Regions from separate parts of the Amycolatopsis sp. NPDC005961 genome, predicted to be linked through region 2. Evidence: riboswitches for the same ligand, from Rfam matches in the RefSeq annotation. Region 2 holds a riboswitch; the other holds the start of a gene.

Region 1 (10,874 bases), on a different contig from region 2:
GCGTCGACGCGGCCTGCCGCAATCGGACATCGACCGAGCGCAGCACCGGCAGCACCATCCGCACGATCAGCGGGATGATCACCAGCGCCTGAGCCAGTGGTACAAGGTAAGGCGACGTCCGGAGGTCGCCGGGCAGCGCGTCGAGGGTGACCAGATAACCGAAGCCGACAGTCACCGCGGACACCCCGAGCGGCAGCATCAGCACGGCGTCCATGGTCTCGCCGAGGCCGCGCGCGGCTTTCGCGGGCGAGCGCCGCAGCGCCACCAGCACCACGGACGCGAGCACGCCGACGACCATCGCGAGCAACGTCGCGTCGATGGCCACCTTCAGCGAGTTCAGCGCCGCGTCCCAGCCGGAAACCTGCAGCGCACCCTTCTCACCGGTGGTAGTTAACGCTCGATAACCGGCGAAGCTCCAGCCGTCGGGAGTGGACACCGATTCGACGAGCAGCGCGACGATCGGCGTCAGCAGCAGGGCCAGCACGACGCCCGCGGCGCCGACCACCGGCCATTCTCCGCCGCGAGGGCGTCGTGTTTTCGCGGCGCCGATCCGGGCGCCGTCCTTGCGTCGCCGCGCCAGCCCGCCGAGCACGAGCGCGGCGACCACGGCCGCGAACTGGATCAGCGAAAGCGCCGCCGCGCCCGAAAGATCGAGCAGGTCGACCGTCCGCAGGTAGATCTCGGTCTCCAGCGTCCGGTACTTCGCGCCGCCGAGGATGAGGACGACGCCGAAGCTGGTGGCGCAGAACAGGAACACGACGGCCGCGGCGGACGCGATTGCGGGCGCCAGCGCGGGCAGCGTCACCGAGCGGAACGCCCGCCACGGGGACGCACCCAGCGCGCGGGCGGCGTCGGTCGTCCGCGAATCCAGCCGCGCCCAGAGCCCGGCGACGGTCCGCGCGACGACGGCGACGTTGAAGAAGGCGTTGGCCAGCACGATCGGCAGCACCCCGCCGTCCGGCCACAGCGCCCGGAACGCCAGGCCGACGACGACGGTCGGCAGCACGAACGGCACCAGCACCAGCGTCCGCGCGAGGCCGGCGCCGGGCAGCTTCACCCGCGCGAGCAGGAACGCCACCGGCAGCCCGGCGACGATCGCCACCAGCGTCGACGCCGCCGCGCTCGCCACGGTGAAGCCGGCCAGCTGCCAGGTCCGCGCGTCACCGAAGACGACGTCGAGGCCGCCGGCGGCGAACCCGCGGGCGATGATCGCCAGCACCGGCCACGCGAAGAACACCACCAGGAACCCGATCGGGGCCAGCCCGAGCAGCGCCAGGCCGAGCCCGCGGGCGGTCCGCGGCGGGGCCAGGACTGGTGCTCGCCGGGGTGTCACTGCACGAGCGAGCGCCATTCGCCGATCCACTTCTCGCGCCCGGCCTGCACCTGGTCCGCCGTCAGCGCCTGCGGCTTCTGCGGCAGCGGCGCGACCTGCGCCCAGCCCGCGGGCAGGTCGACGCCCTGGCGGGCCGGGTAGACGTACATGTTGGCCGCGACCGTCGCCTGGAACTGCTGGGAGAGCAGGAAGTCGACGACCTTGCGCGCGTTCTCGGCCTGCTTGCCGTTCGCCAGCACCCCGGCGTACTCGACCTGCCGGTAGCAGGTGTCGAGCAGTGCCTTGGTGCGCGGCTTGCCGTCGTCGCCGACCTCCGCGGCCGGCGAAGACGCGTACGAGACGACGATCGGCCGCGGTCCCTTGCCGGACGAGCCGGAGAAGTCCTTGGTGTAGGCCTCTTCCCAGCCGCTGACCACCTTGACGCCGTTGGCCTTCAGCTTCGTCCAGTAGTCCTTCCAGCCGGCCTCGCCGTACTTCGCGATGGTGCCGAGGAGGAACGCGAGGCCGGGCGAGGCCGTGGCCGGGTCCTCGGCGACCAGCAGGTCCTTGTACTTCGGGTCGGCCAGGTCGTCGTACGACGCCGGCGCCGGGATGCCCTTGCTCGTGAAGTAGTTCGTGTCGACGTTGACGCAGACGTCACCGACGTCGACGGCGGACAGCCGGTGCTCGGGGTCGACGGCGTAGCGCTGCGGCCCGCGATCGGCCTCCGGGCTGGTGTACGGCTCGAAGACGCCTTCCTTGAGCGCGCGCGAAGCGAAGGTCGAGTCGACGCCGTACGCGACGTCGCCGATCGGGTTGGCCTTCGTCAGCACGAGCTTGTTGGTCAGCGAGCCGGCGTCGCCCTGCTTCAGCACGGAGACCTTGATGCCCGACTGCTTCTGGAAGGCGTCGAGCACCTCCTGCGGAGCCAGGAAGGAGTCGTGCGTCACGAGGGTGACGGTGGGCGTCTGCTGCGGGCCACCGTCACCGTCCGACAGCGAGCACCCAGCGGCGACGGCGCTGACGGCGGCGATGGCCGTCGCGGCGCGCACAGCCCTGCTTTTCATCTACCCTCCTGCACTTCACCGGACGAGGAGGGAAAGCCCTCCCTTCGCCGGCATGATCCGGTCAGGTGCGAACGGTCGCGGGTGACCCCGCCTCTCAGCCCGGCTCGACCGGACTCCCGTGGCAACCGTGCAGCGTAGTCCAGGACGCAGGACGATGGAGACATGACGGAAATCTTGAGCGACTCCGAGGCTGACGAACGCTTGAGCGCGGACTGGACCAGGTCCGGGAAGGTCATCTCCCGCGAGGTGGAGCTGGCGAGCTTCCCGCAGGCGATCGAGGTGGTGGACCGCGTCGCGGTGCTGGCCGAGGCGGCCGACCACCACCCCGACATCGACATCCGCTGGCGCACGCTGACGTTCCGGCTCTCGACGCATTCGGCGGGTGGGCTGACGGAGAAGGACTTCTCGCTGGCGTCGGAGATCGACGAGGTGCTTTCTTCTCTGTGATCCCGGTTACGCTGAGTGCACTTTTCTGCGGTTTCGACGTCTCTCGGTAAACGACTTTGCTAGGAGAGACGGTTATGACGCAGGCGATCGTGGTCGGCACGGCGGCATTCGCGACGATGGTGGCAGCGGCCGGCGGTGTGCTCTGGTTCACTGTCCGGTCTCGCCGTCACTCGGACGGCTGAGCGCTTCCGGTGAGTTCGATCACAGCAGCTAACAAAGGGCATGATCAGCGCGCTGAGCAGGGCGGAAGCATCGGTTTTCGGCCTTAGGAAATGCCATGAACAGCACCGCCACCGCCCGCCTCACCGCCGCCCAGCGCGCTTGGATCAACGCCCTGGCCCCCGCCGTGGTGCTGATCGCGATCGCCCTGATGGGCCTCCTCGGCTGACGCACCGAGCTCCGCCGCCCTGATCTTCAGCGCGGCGGAGATCACGCCGGTGTTCCGGCTACCCGGCTCGCCCGATCCGGTCGACGGGCGGGAACTCCGCCGGGGTGTCGTCGCTCGTGGTCCAGTACTCGAGCCCGGACAGGCGCCCGCCGTCGGCGAAGACGACGAGCCCGCCGTCGGGCGCATCGGCCTCGACCGGCTCATCGAGATCCGCCGTCGGCAGGGTCGCGTCGACTTCGAGGTCGATGGTCGGGCACCCACAGCCGCACCGGCCGGTGACCCGGGCCGTTTCCGCCTGGGCGCGCAGTTCCGCCGCGCCGGGGAAGTCGCCAGCGAGCAGGAAGGTCAGGACCTCCCGCTCGGCCGGCGACAGCGGGCGGCTCATACGTTGAAGCGGAACTCCACCACGTCACCGTCGGCCATGATGTAGTCCTTGCCCTCCATGCGGACCTTGCCCGCCGCGCGGGCGGCCGCCATCGAGCCCGCCGCCATCAGGTCGTCGTACGAGACGATCTCCGCCTTGATGAAGCCGCGCTCGAAGTCCGTGTGGATGACGCCCGCCGCCTGGGGAGCGGTCGCGCCCTGGGGGATCGTCCACGCGCGGGACTCCTTCGGGCCCGCCGTCAGGTACGTCTGCAGGCCGAGCGTGTGGAAACCCGCGCGGGCCAGGGAGTACAGGCCCGGCTCCGGCTGGCCGACCGACTCCAGCAGCTCGCGGACCGACTCCTCGTCATCCAGCTCCAGCAGCTCCGCCTCGACCTTCGCGTCGAGGAACACCGCGTCCGCCGGCGCGACCAGCTTCGCCAGCTCCTCGCGGCGGGCTTCGTCGGTGAGGACGCCTTCGTCGGCGTTGAAGACGTACAGGAACGGCTTCGTCGTGAGGAGGCTGTGCTCGCGAAGCAGTTCGAGGTCGACGTCCTTCTGAGCCGAGAAGAGCGTGCGCCCGCTGTCGAGGATCTCCTTCGCCTTCTGCGCGGCCTCGAGCGCGGGCTTCGCTTCCTTCTTGGTCCGCGCTTCCTTCTCCAGCCGCCAGACGGCCTTCTCGAGGGTCTGCAGGTCGGCCAGGATCAGCTCGGTGTTGATCGTCTCGATGTCACTCAGCGGATCGATCCGACCGTCGACGTGGATCACGTCCGGGTCGTCGAACACGCGGATGACCTGGCAGATCGCGTTGGCCTCACGGATGTTCGCCAGGAACTTGTTGCCCAGCCCGGCACCCTCGGACGCGCCCTTCACGATGCCCGCGATGTCCACAAAGGACACGACGGCCGGCACGGTCTTCTCCGACTTGTACAGCTCGGCGAGCTTGTCCAGCCGCGGGTCCGGCAGCGGGACCACGCCGACGTTCGGCTCGATCGTCGCGAACGGGTAGTTCGCGGCGAGCACGTCGTTGCGGGTCAGCGCGTTGAACAGGGTGGACTTGCCGACGTTGGGCAGGCCGACGATACCGAGGGTGAGACTCACGATCCCGCAGTCTACGTGTCTCGCCCGGTCGGGGCCCACGCGCCCAGCGCCGCGTCGGATTTCCGCCAGCGACGGCGCTGACCTGCTGGCATGCTCGGATCCATGGTCACGTCAACCGACGCTCCGGCGATCTGGCGGGACGCCGAACGCTGCTACCGGGTGGTCACCGCCCGCGACTCGCGCTTCGACGGCCAGTTCATCATGGCGGTGCGCACCACCGGCATCTACTGCCGGCCGTCCTGCCCGGCGTCGACGCCGAAGGTGCAGAACGTCCGCTTCTTCCCGACGTCGGCGGCCGCCCAGTCCAACGGCTTCCGCGCCTGCCGCCGCTGCCTGCCCGACGCCGTGCCGGGCTCGCCGGACTGGAACGTGCGAGCCGACCTCGCCGCGCGGGCGATGCGCCTGATCTCCGACGGGACGGTGGAGCGCGAAGGCGTCCCGGGTCTCGCGCGGCGGCTCGGCTACTCGGAACGCCAGCTCGGCCGGGTGCTCACCGCCGAGCTGGGCGCGGGCCCGCTCGCGCTGGCCCGGGCGCACCGCGCGCATTCGGCTCGGCTGCTGATCGAGGTATCGGGGCTGCCGCTGACGGACGTCGCGTTCGCGGCGGGCTTCTCCAGCGTCCGGCAGTTCAACGAGACGATCCGCGAGGTCTTCGCGACAACGCCGTCGCAGCTTCGCGCCTTCGCGGCTTCACGACGTGGACGTCAGGGCGACGTGGGTGGGACGCGCCTCAGCCTGCGGTTGCCGTTCAGGCCGCCTTTCGACGCTGCCGGGCTGCTTCGCTTCTTCGCGGCGCACGCAGTTCCGGGCGTCGAAGAGGTGACTTCGACGACCTACGCACGGACGTTGCGGCTCGCACACGGCACCGGCATCGTCCGGCTGACGCCGGAGCCGGACCACGTGCGCTGCGAGCTGCTGCTGTCCGACCTGCGCGACCTCGGCAGCGCGGTCAGCCGCGTACGCCGGCTGCTCGACCTCGACGCCGACCCGGCGGCGGTCACCCGGGTCCTCGCCGCCGATCCGGCGCTGGCCCCGGTGGTGGCGGCCGTGCCCGGGATCCGGGTCCCGGGCGCCGTCGACGGCGAAGAGCTGGTGGTTCGGGCCCTGCTCAGCGGCCGGGTTCCGGCTTCGCTCGGCGAGGAGGTGCCGGGCGAGTGGGGCGTGACCCGGCTCTTCCCGACGGCAGCCCAGGTCGCGACGGCCATGCCCGAGCACGCGGGAATCGTCGCGCTGGCCGAAGGGCGCCTGGACGTGCACGTCGGCCGTGACGCGGCGGAGCTGCGCGCCGAGCTGCGCGCGTGCCCCGGTATCGACAGCGCCACCGCGGACTACGTCCTGATGCGCGTTCTCGGCGCACCGGACATCCTCCTGGCAACGGACACCGCCGCTCTGCGTGGCGCCGAAGCACTGGGCATCTCGCCGGATTCGCTGCCGGAGCGAGCCCGGGAGTGGACGCCGTGGTGCTCGTACGCCGGGATGTACCTCCGGCGCGCCGCCTGACGCCGCATCAGCCCTGCTCGCCGCGCCACAGGAGGGCCTGCGCGACGATCACCTGGGCGCCGTCGAACGTCGCGGCGGGTGAGCCGTGCAGGCGGTAGCCGAGATCGAGGGCCTCGCTGACTCGGTGGCAGAACTTCGCGTCGTCCGGGCCGGTGAGCAGGCGGTAGCGGGGCAGGCCGTTCGGCGGCTGGTCCGTCATGCCTTCATCTTGTCCTCAACCAGCACGCACCTCCACCGTCGAGCCCGTGCGGGACTTCCGGACCCGCAGCCGCGTCGGGATGCGCTGCCGCAGTTCCTCGACGTGGGACACCAGGCCGACCACCCGGCCGCCCGCGCGGAGCTCGTCGAGGATGTTCATCACGACGTCGAGGGTTTCGGCGTCGAGCGTGCCGAACCCCTCGTCGACGAACAGCGTGTCCAGCAGCGCGCCGCCGGTCTCCCCCGCGACGACATCGGCCAGCCCCAGCGCCAGGGCCAGCGACGCCAGGAACGACTCGCCGCCGGACAGCGTCTTCGCCGGGCGGATGGTGCCCGAGTAGTCGTCGAGCACGTCGATGCCGAGCCCGCCGCGGGTGCCGCGCGCCCCGGCCGCGTCCGAGTGCACGAACGAGTACCGCCCCTGGCTCATCGTCCGCAGCCGGTGCGTGGCGGCGACCGCCACCTCTTCGAGCCGCGCCGCCAGCACGTACGAACGCAGCGACATCTTCCGGCTGTTCTGCCCGCGCCCGTTGACGACATCCGCGAGCGCGCGCAGCTCGGCGTACGCCGCTTCAGCCGGTGCGAGGCCGGCGAGGGCCTTGTGCAGCAGGCCCGCCAGCCGGGTCAGCTCTTCGTGCTGGGCGGTCGCGACCCGCAGCGCCGCGTACGCGGAATCCGCGCGGGCTCGCGCGACCTCGGCCGCGTCGGCCGCGCGGTCGACGTCCGCGACGTCGTCCGGCGAGATCCCGAACAGGTCCGGCTCGGACAGCAACGCCCTGGCCCCCGCCGCGGCGGCCTCGGCCTCCGCGATGCCCTGTTCCAGCTTCTCGATCTGCTCGTCCGGCAGCATCGCGGCGCGCGCCTTCTTCAGCGACGTGAACCCCTTCGCCTCGACCGCCGCCTCGACCAGCGCGCGCTGCTGGGCGACGCGCTCGCGGGCGCCCGCGACGGCCGTCCGGGCCTCGGCGACCCCTTCGAGGGCCTCGGCCAGCCCGACCAGGTGTTCCCGCCGGGCACCGACGTCCGCGAACTCGCCGCGCCCGGCGACGAGCCGGCGTTCGCGCTCGGCCAGCCGCTCTTCCAGGGCCCGGACGTCGGTCGTGGCCTCGATCGCCGCCTGCTCGGCCCGGCGGCGACGTTCGGTCCGCAGCTCCAGGTCGCGTTCCAGGAGGACGACCTGATGGCCGAGCTTCGCCTTGCCGGCCGCCTGCTGCGTCAGCGACGTGACTGCCGCACGGGCTTCGGTCAGCTCGGCCGTGACCGATTCCGCGGTGCGCTCGCCCAGCCGTTCCAGCAAGCCCGCCAGCCGCGCTTTCGCCTCTTCGAGCGCGACGACGACCCGCTGCCGCACCGCGTCGGCCGCTTGCTCGGCTTCCTCGGCGGCGCGTTCCTCGCCCGCGTCGACGAGTTCGACGTTCCGGTTCGCCGGCGCCGGGTGCTCGGCCGAACCGCAGACCGGGCACGGCGCGCCGTCCGGCAGCGCGGCGGCGAGTTCGGCCGCCATCCCGTCGAGCCGCCGCTCACGAAGGTCGAGCCGGTGCTGCCGCGCCGCCTGGTGCGTGTCGACGACCTCGCGCAGCTTCGCCTCGCCTCGCGCGACTTTCGCGCGTGCCTCGGGCAGTTCGGCCGCGTCGCGCGCGAAGGCCCGCAGCTCCTCGACGCGCGCCTTCGCCCCGTCGAGCTTCGCCTCGGCTTCGGCCGCCTTGAGGGCGTCATCCCGCAGCTTCGCCAGCTGGCCGGGAATGGCGGCCAGCTCGGCGGTCAGCTCTTCGACCTGCTGCCCGGCCGTGACGGCGGCCAGCTTCCGGTCGTCCCGCCGCATGATGTCGAGCTGCTGCTGCTCGGCCTCGGCGACGAGCTCCGCGACCGCGCCGGCCTCTTCCCGCGCCGTGGCCGCGCGCGCCTTGAGGTCTCCGGTCGCCCGGGTGCCGAACTCCCGCAGCTCGGCGCCGCGTGCCTTCTCGGCCTGCTCGGCTTCGGCCAGCTCCGCCGCGCGCCGGTCCAGCAGGTCGGCCTCCACGGCGACCCCGGCGGCTCGTCGGGCGGCCGCCACCTCCTGGGCCCACTCGGCGCGTTGCGGCGCCTGTTCGGTGATCTCGAGGAGCCGCAGGTGCGCGGTGCGGACCCGGCGGATCTTCTCCGCGTCGGCTCGCTCTTCCTGCAGGTGGACGTCCGCGCGCTGGGCCGCCGCGCGCGTACGTTCCTCCTCGGCCGCGGCCTGCCCGGCGCGTTCGGCGGCCGCCGCCAGCACGGCGGCGACCCACTCGCCGACGCCGGTTTCGGGCGGGTCCTGCTGGGCCTCCTGGGCGTAGCGCGCCAGCAGCTCACGCACTTTTCCTTGCTGCTGCTCCAGTTCCCGGCCCCGCTCGGCCCGCAGGTCGGCGAACCAGCGTTCGACGTCGGCGAAGCGCTCGGTACCGAAGAGGCGTTCCAGGAGCTTCTCGCGCTCGGCCGTGTCCGACCGCAGGAACCGGGCGAACTCGCCCTGCGGCAGCAGGACCACCTGGAAGAACTGGGCCGCGGTCATCCCGAGCAGCCGCTCGACGGTGCGCGCGACCTCCTCGATCCGGATCAGGCCCTCCGGCGCCAGCCCGGCCGGCGCGGTGCCGACCCAGCTCAGCGACACCCTCGCCTGCTGGGTGGTCGTGCCCTCGCCGCGCCGCTTCGGCCGCTGGTACTCCGGGTTCCGGACGATCTTCAGCCGGTGGCCCTGCACGGTGAGCTCCAGCGCGACCTCGGTGACCTGGTCGGGCTCGGCCAGGTCGCAGCGCAACCGCTTGGCCTCGTTGCGGGCCCCGGGAACCACGCCGAACAGCGCGAACGCGATCGCGTCGAGCAGCGTCGTCTTGCCCGCGCCGGTTTCGCCGTGCAAGAGGAAGAGACCGTCGGCGCCGAGCACGTCGAAGTCGACCACTTCGCGTGCGCAGTACGGCCCGAAGGCTTCGACCTCCAGCCTGTGCAGCCTCATTTCGCGAGCGCCCCCCGGTCGGCCGCTTCCAGGGCCTTGAACAGGAGCTGCTCTTCGCTCTCGGTCGGGGCGGCACCACGGCAGTCGTCGAGGAAGCTGCGCGAGATCTCGATGTCCGACCGGCCGCGCACGGCGTCGGAGTACCGCAGCGGGGCACCGCCGTAGCCGCCTTCGGGCTCCCACTCCAGGTGGACGGCGTGGGGGAACCGCTGCTTCAGCCGCCGCATCGCGTCCACCGGGCGGACCGGGTCGGTGACCGTGACCGACAGGAAGTGCTCGAGGAACTCGTCGTGCGCCGGGTCCGCGAGCAGGTCTTCGAGCGGACCGCGGAGAGTCGCCAGCGCCCTCGGCACCGGCAGTTCGTGCCGGCGGACCTCGCCAAGGCCGCTCGCGTCCAGGTCGACCAGCCAGACCGATTTGCGTTGCCGCGCCTCGGAAAACGAGTACGCCAGCGGACTGCCGGAGTACCGCAAGTGCTCGGCGAGCGTCTGCGGGCCGTGGAGGTGGCCGAGCGCCACGTAGTCGACGCCGTCGAAGACCGAGCCGGGCACCTGCTCGACGCCGCCGACCGCGATCGTGCGCTCGGAGTCGGTCGGCGCGCCACCGGTGACGAACGCGTGCGCGAGCACGACCGACCGCGTCCCCGGCCGGGTTTCGAGGTCCGCGCGGATCCGCCGCATGGCCTCGCTGAGCACGCCGGTGTGGCCGCGCGCGTCCGGCACTCCCAGCGCGTGACGCACCGGTTCCGGCTCCAGGTAAGGGATTCCGTAGACGGCGACCGGGCCGTGGCCGTCCTCCAGGACCACCGGCTCGGCCAGCCCGCCGACGGTGGTCCGCAGGTGCAGCCCGCCCGCCGCCGCGAACTCCGCGAAGGCGCCGAGCCGCGGCGCGGAGTCGTGGTTTCCCGGCGTGACCACCAGTTGCGCACCGGCGGCGCGGATCCGCGCGGCCGCCGCGGTGGCCACCCGGACGGCCTCGGCCGACGGCACCGCGCGGTCGTAGATGTCGCCTGCCACCAGGACGGCGTCGATCGCCTCGCCGGCCACGAGGTCGGCGAGGTACCCGAGCACCGCTTCCTGTTCCGCGAGCAGATCGGCGCCGTGGAACGTGCGGCCGACGTGCCAGTCGGAGGTGTGCAGGAATCTCACGAGGGCCAAGGTACGACCCGGCACCGACGAAACCTCGGCGACTCGCCGCTACCTCACTCGAACGTGTGTACGAACACTAGCAGGTGCCCAGTTCGAAGGCGAGGTCCCAGATCACCTACGTGACGCCGAGATCCGCCGCCCGGCCGAGGTCCTTGACGGAGCACGCCATGACGTTCCCGCTCGTCGGCGTCGGCCTGCCGATCATCGAGCCGCCGGCCGGCCGCGAGGGGGCGGAGCACAACGCCCGGATCGGACACGCCCCGCGAAAATCTCATTTGTTCGCAGGTCAGCTACCCAGAGCGACGGTTCGGCTGCGGTTTTTGTCGGTGCCGTCCGCCATGATGTCTGCGCGGTCCGGACTGGGCGGCTCGGAGGGAGGAGA
Region 2 (10,874 bases):
CGCCGCCGGCGCCTGGACCGGACGGCTGCACCCGCAGCTCGCCGACGCCGTCCGCCCGCTCAAGGGCGAGATCCTGCGCCTGAAACCCCGCCGCGGCTGCCTGCCCCCGCCCACGCGCACCGTCCGCGCCGTCGTCGAGGGCCGGCCGATCTACCTCGTGCCGCGCGGCGACCAGGAACTTGTCCTAGGCGCGACGCAGTACGAGGCGGGCTTCGACCGAGCCGTCACCGCGCGCGGTGTCCGTGAGCTGATCGAGGGCGCCGAACGCGTCTTCCCCGCGATCACCGAGTACGAGCTCGTCGAGACCGCCGCGGGCCTGCGGGCCGGCAGCCGGGACGTGCTGCCCTACATCGGCGTCCTGGACGACGGCGTCTTCGCCGCCACCGGGCACCACCGCAACGGCCTGCTGATGGCCCCCGTGACCGCGGACGCCGTGGTCGCCTGGCTCGAGGGTGAGAAGCCGCCCGAAGGCGTCGAAGCGGCTTCACCCGCCCGCCTGCACCAGAAGGAGCACGTGTGATGGAGATCAAGCTCAACGGGACGTGGACGGAGTTCCCGGACGGCGCGACGGTCGCCGACGTCCTCGACGCGTCCGGCGGGCAGCGGCCCGGCATCGCCGTCGCGGTCGACGGCGTCGTCGTCCGCCGGAGCGACTGGGCGGCCACCGCCGTGCCCAAGGGCGCGGGCGTCGACGTGCTCACCGCCGTCCAGGGAGGCTGAAATGGACGAAGAACCGCTGGTCATCGGCACGCACAAGCTGACGTCCCGGCTGATCATCGGCACCGGCGGCGCGGCGAACCTCGCCGTGCTCGAACGCGCGCTGGTCGCGTCCGGCACCGAGCTGACGACCGTCGCCATGCGCCGCGCCGACGCCGAAGGCGGCTCCGGCGTCCTCGAGCTCCTGACAAGGCTCGGCATCGAGCTGCTGCCGAACACCGCGGGCTGCCGCACGGCCGCCGAGGCCGTGCTCACCGCGCAGCTCGCGCGGGAGGCCCTCGGGACCGATCTGATCAAGCTCGAGGTGCACGCCGACGACCGGACGCTGCTCCCGGACCCGATCGAAACCCTCGACGCCGCCGAACGCCTGGCCGCCGACGGGTTCACCGTGTTCGCCTACACGAACGACGACCCGGTGCTCGCGCTGCGCTTGGAGGAGGCGGGCTGCGCCGCCGTGATGCCGCTGGGCGCGCCGATCGGCACCGGCCTCGGCATCCGGAATCCGCACAACATCGAGCTGATCGTTTCGCGGGCGGGCGTGCCGGTGATCCTGGACGCCGGAATCGGCACGGCGTCCGATGCGACGCTGGCGATGGAGCTCGGCTGCGACGCCGTCCTGCTGTCCACCGCGGTCACCCGGGCGACGGACCCCGAACGGATGGCCGCGGCGATGCGCTCGGCCGTCGTCGCCGGTCACCTGGCCCGGAGCGCGGGGCGTGTGCCGCAGCGTTTTTGGGCGCAGGCGTCGAGCCCACCCCGGTGAACACGGGTGCCTTAACGCCGAACGTGCACCGCGAACCCGTAAGGTTGACGGCACTTTCCGGCGCACCCGCGGCGGGGCAGGGCAGAAGGAGCCAGCCGTGACCAGCACATCCGTCCAGGACGTCTCGGGCAGGTTGTACCTCGCTGTCGGCAGGCTGTCCCGGTCACTGCGGCAGGCCGGCGTGCCCGGCCCCGGCCACGGCGCCATCTCTGCCCTCGCGACGCTGGTGATCTCCGGCCAGCTGCGTCTCGGCGACCTCGCCGCGAAGGAGGGCGTCGCCGCGGCGACCATGTCGCGGATCATCGCGTCCCTCGTCGAGGCGGGGTACGTGAGCCGCGAGTCCGACCCGGTCGACCGCCGCGCGTGGCTGGCGAAGGCGACCGAAGAGGGCGAGCGGCTGGTGTCCGGCGTCCGGTCGACGCGGGTGCAGGAGCTGAACCGGCGTCTCGACCGCTTGACGCCCGAGCACCGCGAAGCCCTGACGGCGGCGCTCCCGGCGCTGGAGGCGCTGATCGCGGACGAGGACCGCTAAGCGGCCTGCTCCCGCCTCAGCTCGGCCAGCTCCGCGCGGACGGCGCGCAGCTCCTCGAGGATCTCCCGGTTGGCTTCGGCCTGCGTCGCGGCCTGCTTGGCCTCTTCCTCGCGGATGTCCTGGCGCAGCTCGTCCTCCATGCCGCTGACGACCACGGCGATGAAGAGGTTCAGCACCGCGAAGCTGGACACCAGGATGTAGACGACGAAGAAGATCCAGGCCATCGGCGCCTGGACCATGATCTCCTTCGCGATGTCCGGCCACGCTTCGCCGGTCATCACCTGGAACAGCGTGAACAGCGAGGTGCCGAGGTCGCCGAAGTTCTCCGGCGAGATCACGCCGAACAGCTTGGTCGCCATCACACCGGCGACGAAGATGATCAGCGCGAGCAGCGCCGCGATCGACGCCATGCCGGGGATCGCCGCGAGCAGCCCGGAGACGACCTTGCGCATCGACGGCACGACCGAGATCAGCCGCAGCACCCGGAGCACGCGCAGCGACCGCAGGACGGCGAACGGACCGGTCGCCGGGATCACCGCGATGCCGACGACCAGCAGGTCGAAGACGTTCCAGTTGTCGCGGAAGAAGGCGCCGCGGTAGGCGTAGAACTTCGCCAGCAGCTCGGTGACGAAGATGCCCAGCGCGATGTGGTCGAGGGTGTGCAGGAGCGTCCCGTAGCCGTCCATCAGGGACGTCGACGTCTCCATGCCGAGCGTGGTCGCGTTGACCACGATCACGGCGATGATGAAGTTCTGGAAGCGGCGGTCCTCGAGGACCTTCGCCGTCCGCTCGCGTCCGGTCAAGGCCGCCCCTCGCGTGAGTCAAGAATCAGTAAACGCAGGGATGGTAACCGGACGGGTGCTCAGCGCTGTTCGGGTGCCAGCCGCCAGAAGGCCGAGACCGGGCCGACCTTCGCTCCCATCGGGTACGCGTGCTCGACGGCGTGCGAGACGAACCACTTGCCGTAGCGCGCCGCTTCGACCACCGGCATGCCCTTGGCCAGGCCCGCCGTCAGCGCGGACGCCATCGTGTCGCCCGCGCCGTGCGTGTGCGGGGTCGCGTAGCGCTGCCCCGGCAGCTCCACGAACGTCGAGCCGTCGAACAGCAGGTCCACGCACTCCGGGTCGGACTGCAGGTGGCCGCTCTTGACCAGGACGTACTTCGGGCCCATCCGGTGGAGGACGACGGCCGCGGTGTGCATGCCTTCGCGGTCGGTCACCGTCATGCCGGTGAGCAGCCGGACCTCGTCGAGGTTGGGCGTGAGCACGGTCGCGCGCGGGAGGAGTTCGTCGCGCAGGGCGCGCAGGCCGGCGTCGTCGAACAGCGGGTGGCCGTGCATCGACGCCGCCACCGGGTCGACGACGAACGGGATCTTCTCGTCGCGGCCGATCCCGGCCTTGTCGCACGCGGCGGCGACCGCGTGGATGATCTCCGCCGACGCCAGCATGCCGGTCTTGGCCGCGCCGACGCCCATGTCCGCCGCGACGGCTTCGATCTGCCCGGCCACGATGTGCGGCGGCAGGTCGGCGCGGTCGTGCACGCCCAGGGTGTTCTGCACGGTGACGGCGGTGACCGCGACCAGGCCGTGGACCCCACAGGTCAGGAAGGTGCGGAGATCCGCCTGCAGCCCGGCGGCGCCGCCGGAGTCCGATCCGGCGATGGTCAACGCGGTGGGCGGGCTCGTCGTCATGGTGGTTTCCCGACTTCTGGTCTAGGCCAATCGGCCGCTTTTCCTTCATCAAGAGTCAACCACGGTGAGACATTGTGAACGTTACTCACGTTCGAAGGAGCCTGGATGAAGCTCTTCTCGGTGGTCCTCCTCGCGGCAGCTCTCACGTTCTCGGGAGCGACTGCTGCCAACGCGGACAGCCCAAAGCTCTCCCACGTCACCACGGTCGGCGTGCACAACACGTACGACCCGGCGGCCTACGGCTATCTGGCCCAGGCGCTCGACGCCGGGTCGTCGCTGATCGAGCTCGACGTCTGGCCGGACTTCTTCACCCACGAGTGGAAGGTCAGCCACTCGAACCCGTTGGGGAACAACAACAACTGCGTCGCGGCCACCTCGGCGTCGCAGCTGTACACCGGCGGGAAGAACAAGAACCTCGAGTACTGCCTCGACGACATCCGGATCTGGCTGGCCGCCCACCCGGGGCACACGCCGATCACGCTCAAGCTCGAGATGAAGACGGGCTTCTCGGACAACACCGGCATGGGCCCGGACGAGCTGGACGCGACGTTCCGCTCGCACCTCGGCAGTGTCGCGTTCCGGCCGGCCGAGCTGCTCGGGAGCTACGCCACGCTCGACGACGCCGCGAAGGCGGACAACTGGCCGTCCGTGGACGCGTTGCGGGGCCGGGTGATCACCGAGATCATCCCGGGCACCGTGGAGGAGCAGAACCCGACCGACACGCTCAAGACCGACGTCGAGTACGCGCGGTACCTGGTCGGGCTCAAGAACGCGGGCAAGCTCGGCGACGCGAACATCTTCCCGACCGTGCACGGCGCGGCCGGCGGTGACCCGCGGGACAAGTACACCGCCGACCTCAAGCCGTGGTTCGTCGTGTTCGACGGCGACGCGAACGCGTGGGTGACGCAGACCGGGCCGTGGTGGTACGACGCCAACCACTACTACGTGGTGATGACCGACGGGCAGAACGTCGCGCCCGCGATCGACGCGCACAACCCGACGGTCGACCAGGCCAACCAGCGTGTCGCCGACCTGGCGAAGCAGCACGCGTCGGTCATCACGTCGGACTGGACCGGGCTCACGACGGTCCTGCCGCAGGTGCTCGCCCGCGGTTAGACGGTCAGCACGAGCTTGCCGGACACCCGGCCCGACTCACCCAGCTCGTGCGCCTTGGCGGCGTCTTCCAGCGGGAAGGTCTGCTCGACGCGGACCTTCAGCTGACCGGTCTCGATCAGCTCGACGAGGCCGGTCAGCCCGCCGCAGTCCGGCTCGACGAGGATCCGTTCGGTCCGTACCTTCCTTGCGGCGGCGGCTTTTTCGACGCGGTCCGCGACGCCGCTGGGCACGGCGATCAGCAGGCCGCCCTCCTTGATCGCGGGGAGCCAGCGCAGGTCGCTCTCCTCGCCGACGAGTCCGAAGTAGACGTCCACATCGGACGTGGTGACGGTCTTGTCGTGGTAGTCGATGGGCTCGTCGACGCCGAGTTCGCGCAGGAAGTCGTGCTTGCCGGCGCTGGCCGTCCCGATGACGTGCGCGCCGCGTGCCTTGGCGATCTGCACGGCGAGGTGGCCGACCCCGCCCGCGGCGGCGTCGACGAACACACGTTGTCCCTTGTGGACGTTCCCGACGTCGACCAGCCCCTGCCAGGCGGTGAGCCCGGCCAGCGGCAGCGCGGCGGCCTCGGCGAACGACAGTCCGGCGGGCTTGCGCACGAAGTGCCGCGAGGGCGCGGTGACGTACTCGGCGTAGGCGTTGCCCGGGCGCGGGAACCACGGCATGCCGAGGACTTCGTCGCCTTCCCGGACACCGGTGGCACCGAAGCCGACCTGTTCGACGACGCCGGCGACGTCCCAGCCGACGGTGAACGGCGGTTCGCCGAGGAACCCGCCGCCGGCGCGCACCTTCCAGTCGACGGGGTTGATGCCGGCCGCGTGCACCCGCACCAGGACCTCCGTCGGCCCGGGTTCCGGGCGCGGTGCCTCGGTGACGCGGAGCACCTCCGGCCCGCCGAGGGTCTCCTGGGTCACGATGCGCATTGCTCCACTCCTTCTGTTCGGGGTCGCCTCCTATACTCGGATGGGTAGGCACTTTTCGCCAGAAGGCACTAATAGGTGAAGTAGGTACCTGATGGAAACCACCTGTGAACAGGACGGACCCTGGGACGTCTACCTCCGGAGCTGTCCCTGCCGCGACGTGCTGGACCTGCTGGCCAACAAGTGGACGGCGCTGATGCTGGGCGCGCTCGCCCGCGGCCCGCACCGCTTCGGCGAGCTGCGCCGCGCGGTCGACGGCATCAGCCAGAAGATGCTGACCCAGAACCTCCGCCAGCTGGAGCGCGACGGCTTCCTGACGCGCACGGTGTACCCGACAACACCCCCGACGGTGGAGTACGCGCTGACGGAGATGGGCACGGAGGTGGGGGCGCACCTGGTGGCGCTGAGCACGTGGTCCCAGGCGAATTTCGACCGCATCCGCTCGGCACGCGAGTCCTACGACGGCCGGGAGCTGCAGCCGGTCCGCTGACCGACGCGTACAGGTAACGATTCACCGGAACCGGGAACAGTTCCTCCCGCCGCGGCGACTCACGAGGTGCTGTGCTCCGCGTGGAGGTGATTGTTGTGCTCGAAGGCGTTCTCGCCGTGCTCAACGGGGTTCTCACCGCCCCGCGCGACGTGCTCCGGGAGATCTTCAAGCCGGAGGACCGAAAGCCCGATCCCGACGGCACGTCCATTCCCACCGGCGCGGATGACGACCCCAACCCGCCCGACTACCCCGGATGATCCCCGGCACCTGGCTCGCCGTCATCCTGTTCCTGATCATCGTCGCGCCGGGCCTGTTCTTCGACCTGCTCAGTGCGCGGCGCCGGGTCGAGGTCGCGGAGTCCGCCTTCCGCGAGGTGGGCCGGGTGGCGCTCGGCAGCCTCGGGTTCACCTTGGTGACCTTGGTGGTGCTGCTGTGCGTGCAGTGGCTGTTCCCGTCGCTGTTCTTCAACCCCCGCGCGATGATCGTCGGGGGCACCGCCTACTTGGCGGACCACTACGGCCGCGTGGTCCTGACGATCCTGGCGGCGACCGTCTTCTCACACCTGCTGGCGTTCGGACTGCACATGATCCTTTCCCGGCGGGAGGGCGAGGCGTTCCGGAAGGTCAGCGCTTGGGGATTGGCGTTCCGCGAAGGGGTGCCGGCCGGTCACGCGGTGTTCGCCCGGGTACGGCTGACCAGCGGTCTCGTCTACACCGGGCAGGTCGAGAACTTCACGGCCGACCTGCCGGTGGGCGACCGCGAGCTTCTCCTCCGCAAGCCGTTGGCCGTCAGGCCCGATTCCGACAGCACGCTGACCGCGTTGCCCGACGTCTACGATCGCGTGATCCTCCGTGGCTCTGAGATCGAGGTGATCAGCGTCGAATACCGACCGGTGCCGCAGAAGACCGGGTCGAAGCGCGTGGTTCAGCGGTCCAGCACCCAGAACGGTGAGACCGGGCCCACTCCCGCGCCGAGCGGGTAGGCCTCCGCCACGCAGCGCTCGATGAACTTCTTCCCCGCCGCCACCGCGTCCGGCACCGAGGCGCCCTTCGCCAGTGAAGCCGTGATCGCCGACGCCATCGTGTCGCCGCCGCCGTGGGTGTTGTTCGTCTCGTACCTCGGGCCGCTCAACGAAACGTACGAGCTGCCGTCCGTCAGCAGGTCCACGCACTCCCGCGTGCCCTGCATGTGGCCGCCCTTGACGAGCACCCACTGCGGGCCGAACTCCAGGAGCGCCTCCGCCGCCGCGCGCTGGGAAGCCGCGTCGGAAACGGAGATGCCGGTCAAGAGCCCGACTTCATCCAGGTTCGGTGTGATCAGCGTCGCGCGTGGGAACAGCTCAGTGCGGATCGCCTCCAGGGCGTCTTCGCGCAGCAGAGCGTGCCCCGTCATCGACGCCGCCACCGGGTCGACCACCAGTGGGAAGCCCATCCCCAGCTCGTCCAGGGTCTTCGCCACCGCGCGGATGATCTCGGCGGTCGCCAGCATCCCCGTCTTCGCCGCGTTCACGCCCATGTCGGACGCCACCGCCTTGATCTGCGCGGTGACGACGTCGGCCGGGATCTCCGTGAAACCCTGGACACCCAACGAGTTCTGGACGGTGACCGCGGTCAGTGCGACCAGCCCGTGCACCCCGTTCGCGAAGAACGTGCGGAGGTCCGCCTGGATGCCCGCACCACCGCCGGAGTCGGACCCGGCGATGGTGAGGGCGGTGGGCGGTGTCACGGCTGCACCACGGGCAGGTAGACCTTGCCGCCGGACTCGGTGAACTCCGCCGACTTCGAAGCCATCCCGGCCTCGATGGCCTCCACAGTGGACAGACCGTGCTCCTCGGCGTACTTGCGGACGTCCTGCGTGATCCGCATCGAGCAGAACTTCGGCCCGCACATCGAGCAGAAGTGCGCGGTCTTGGCGGCTTCCACGGGCAGCGTCTCGTCGTGGAACGAACGCGCCGTGTCCGGGTCGAGCGAAAGGTTGAACTGGTCGTTCCAGCGGAACTCGAAGCGGGCCTTCGACAGCTCGTCGTCCCACTCCTGCGCGTACGGGTGCCCCTTGGCCAGGTCCGCGGCGTGCGCGGCGATCTTGTACGTGATCACGCCGGTCTTGACGTCGTCGCGGTTCGGCAGGCCGAGGTGCTCCTTCGGCGTGACGTAGCACAGCATCGCCGTGCCGTACCAGCCGATCTGCGCCGCGCCGATGGCCGACGTGATGTGGTCGTAGCCCGGCGCGATGTCCGTCGCGAGTGGACCGAGCGTGTAGAACGGCGCCTCGCCGCAGAGCCGTTCCTCCAGCTCGACGTTCTCCTTGATCTTGTGCATCGGCACGTGGCCGGGGCCCTCGATCATCACCTGGACGTCGTGCGAGCGCGCGATGTGCGTCAGCTCGCCGAGGGTTTCCAGCTCGGCGAACTGGGCGCGGTCGTTCGCGTCGGCGATCGAGCCGGGACGCAGGCCGTCGCCGAGGGAGAACGTGACGTCGTACTGCCGCAGGATTTCGCAGAGTTCCTCGAAGTGCGTGTACAGGAACGACTCCTGGTGGTGCGCGAGGCACCACGCGGCCATGATCGACCCACCGCGGCTGACGATCCCGGTGACGCGCCGCGCGGTCAGCGGGATGTAGCGCAACAGCACGCCGGCGTGCACGGTGACGTAGTCGACACCCTGTTCGCACTGCTCGATGATCGTGTCGCGGTAGATCTCCCACGACAGCTTTTCCGGTTCGCCGTCGACCTTTTCCAGCGCCTGGTAGATCGGCACGGTGCCGACCGGGACCGGCGAGTTGCGGATGATCCACTCCCGCGTCTCGTGGATCCGCTTGCCGGTGGAGAGGTCCATGATCGTGTCGGCGCCCCAGCGGGTCGCCCACACCATCTTGTCGACCTCTTCCTCGACCGACGACCAGACGGCCGAGTTGCCCATGTTGGCGTTGATCTTCACCAGGAAGTTCTTGCCGATGATCATCGGCTCGGACTCGGGGTGGCGCCGGTTGGCCGGGATCACCGCGCGGCCGCTGGCCACCTCGTCACGCACGAACTCGGGAGAAACCCGTTCGCGGGCGGCGATGTACTCCATCTCCCGCGTGATGACACCCTGTTTGGCCCACCCGAGCTGCGTGTTGTGCTCACGGCCGTCGGCCCAGCCGGCGCGCAGCCGGTGGAGTCCACTGTGGACGTCGATCGACGCTTCCGGATCCGTGTACGGGCCCGAAGTGTCGTAGACGTCGAAGTGTTCGCCGTTCGAGAGGTCGATCCGGCGCGCGGGAACCCGCAGTCCGGATTCGGTCTGGTGATAAACCTTGTGCGAGCCCGTGATCGGCCCGGTCGTGACGGAGACGTCCTTGTTCTCAAGCGTCGTCAACGACTTTCACTCCCTACGCCGGCATTACCCGGTCAGGTTCATGCGGTCGGTGACGCCTGCGAAACGCAAGTCACCCTCTCAGCCCGCCATGGCGCGAGCTCCCGCGTTGGTGTTGTGCCACCGACCATGCCACGCCGGAGCGCGATACTCAAGTCACCCGACCAACTCGGCCGGAGTGGCGTAGACGTCGACCATGGCTCCGTTGCGCAGCACGGTGATCGGGAGTGCGGTGCCGATCACTTCCGCGAACAGCTGGCGCTGGATGCCCTGGGCGTCCGAGACGCGGGCGCGCCCGACGGTCAGCACGAGATCGCCGGCGTGCAGGCCCGCCCGGTCCGCGGGGCCGCCGGAGACGACTTCGCGGACCCGCAGCCCGGCGCTCTGGCCGGTGCGCTCGGCGATGTCGTCGGGCAGCGGCGCGGGCACGCCGATGACGCCGAGGTAGGCGCGCCGCACCCGGCCTTCGACGACGAGCGTGTCGATGATCCGCCGGGTCGTCGCGTTGATCGGCACCGCGAGCCCGAGCCCGACGCCGGCGACCGCGGTGTTGACGCCGACGACCCGGCCGGCGGAATCCGCGAGCGCGCCGCCGGAGTTGCCGGGGTTGAGGGCCGCGTCGGTCTGGATCACGTCCTCGATCACCCGGGTGGTGCGCCCCTGCCGCACCGGCAGCGCCCGGCCGAGCGCGCTGACCACGCCCGCGGTGACGGTGCCGGAGAAGCCGAGCGGGCTCCCGATGGCCACGACGAGCTGCCCGACGACGAGGTCATCGGCGTCGCCGAGCACGGCCGCCGACGGCGTCTCGCCGCGCGCTCGCAGCACGGCCAGGTCCGAGAGCGGGTCGGAGCCGACGACGTCGAAGGGCGCTTCGCTGCCGTCGGCGAAGGTGGCGACGCCGCGCCGGTGGTCGCTGACGACGTGGGCGTTGGTGAGCAGATGGCCGTCGTCGGCGAAGACGACCGCCGAGCCGCTGCCGCGCGCGAGCTGGACCCCGGCGACGTGCGGGGTGACGGTCTTGGCGACCGTGCTGACCGCCCGCGAGTAGGCGTCCATCGCGTCTTCCATGAGCACCTCGATTACACCGTTGCAGGTACTACAAGTCTGCGCCGGAAAGCGCGCGAAGTCCGTTCGCTGTTCGTGAACCGCCGCCCGGACCAGTGACGGTCAGTGGTTCACCGGATCGGACCATGCGCCGGTGAAGGATCGGCGAGACACTTCCAGGCGCTTCTGTAACGGTGCAGAAGTGACTTTCTGTGGGGTTGATATGCGCAAACTCATGTTCGGCGCCCTCGC

What was found. A riboswitch is a leader RNA that binds a small molecule or an ion and turns the genes downstream of it on or off. The one in region 2 is predicted to bind thiamine pyrophosphate.
Region 1: another riboswitch for thiamine pyrophosphate. It lies ahead of ABZ342_RS34340 (thiamine ABC transporter substrate-binding protein); the one in region 2 lies ahead of thiC (phosphomethylpyrimidine synthase ThiC).

Annotation. Positions count from the first base shown of each region.
Region 1 is NZ_JBEXVF010000051.1:1,725-12,598, reverse strand. It holds gene ABZ342_RS34345 (iron ABC transporter permease) at 1-1,261, opposite strand, end outside; gene ABZ342_RS34340 (thiamine ABC transporter substrate-binding protein) at 1,330-2,379, opposite strand; TPP riboswitch at 2,401-2,509, opposite strand; gene ABZ342_RS34335 (4a-hydroxytetrahydrobiopterin dehydratase) at 2,542-2,826, shown strand; gene ABZ342_RS34330 (hypothetical protein) at 3,273-3,599, opposite strand; gene ychF (redox-regulated ATPase YchF) at 3,596-4,678, opposite strand; gene ABZ342_RS34320 (AlkA N-terminal domain-containing protein) at 4,781-6,178, shown strand; gene ABZ342_RS34315 (DUF1737 domain-containing protein) at 6,186-6,377, opposite strand; gene ABZ342_RS34310 (SMC family ATPase) at 6,393-9,344, opposite strand; gene ABZ342_RS34305 (exonuclease SbcCD subunit D) at 9,341-10,492, opposite strand.
Region 2 is NZ_JBEXVF010000019.1:123,787-134,660, forward strand. It holds gene thiO (glycine oxidase ThiO) at 1-520, shown strand, start outside; gene thiS (sulfur carrier protein ThiS) at 520-720, shown strand; gene ABZ342_RS19760 (thiazole synthase) at 722-1,480, shown strand; gene ABZ342_RS19765 (MarR family transcriptional regulator) at 1,578-2,012, shown strand; gene ABZ342_RS19770 (ion transporter) at 2,009-2,815, opposite strand; gene thiD (bifunctional hydroxymethylpyrimidine kinase/phosphomethylpyrimidine kinase) at 2,875-3,702, opposite strand; gene ABZ342_RS19780 (phosphatidylinositol-specific phospholipase C domain-containing protein) at 3,808-4,818, shown strand; gene ABZ342_RS19785 (NADP-dependent oxidoreductase) at 4,815-5,738, opposite strand; gene ABZ342_RS19790 (helix-turn-helix domain-containing protein) at 5,830-6,225, shown strand; gene ABZ342_RS19795 (hypothetical protein) at 6,306-6,482, shown strand; gene ABZ342_RS19800 (DUF6338 family protein) at 6,479-7,207, shown strand; gene thiD (bifunctional hydroxymethylpyrimidine kinase/phosphomethylpyrimidine kinase) at 7,150-7,950, opposite strand; gene thiC (phosphomethylpyrimidine synthase ThiC) at 7,947-9,581, opposite strand; TPP riboswitch at 9,575-9,696, opposite strand; gene ABZ342_RS19815 (trypsin-like peptidase domain-containing protein) at 9,735-10,646, opposite strand; gene ABZ342_RS19820 (glycoside hydrolase family 15 protein) at 10,846-10,874, shown strand, end outside.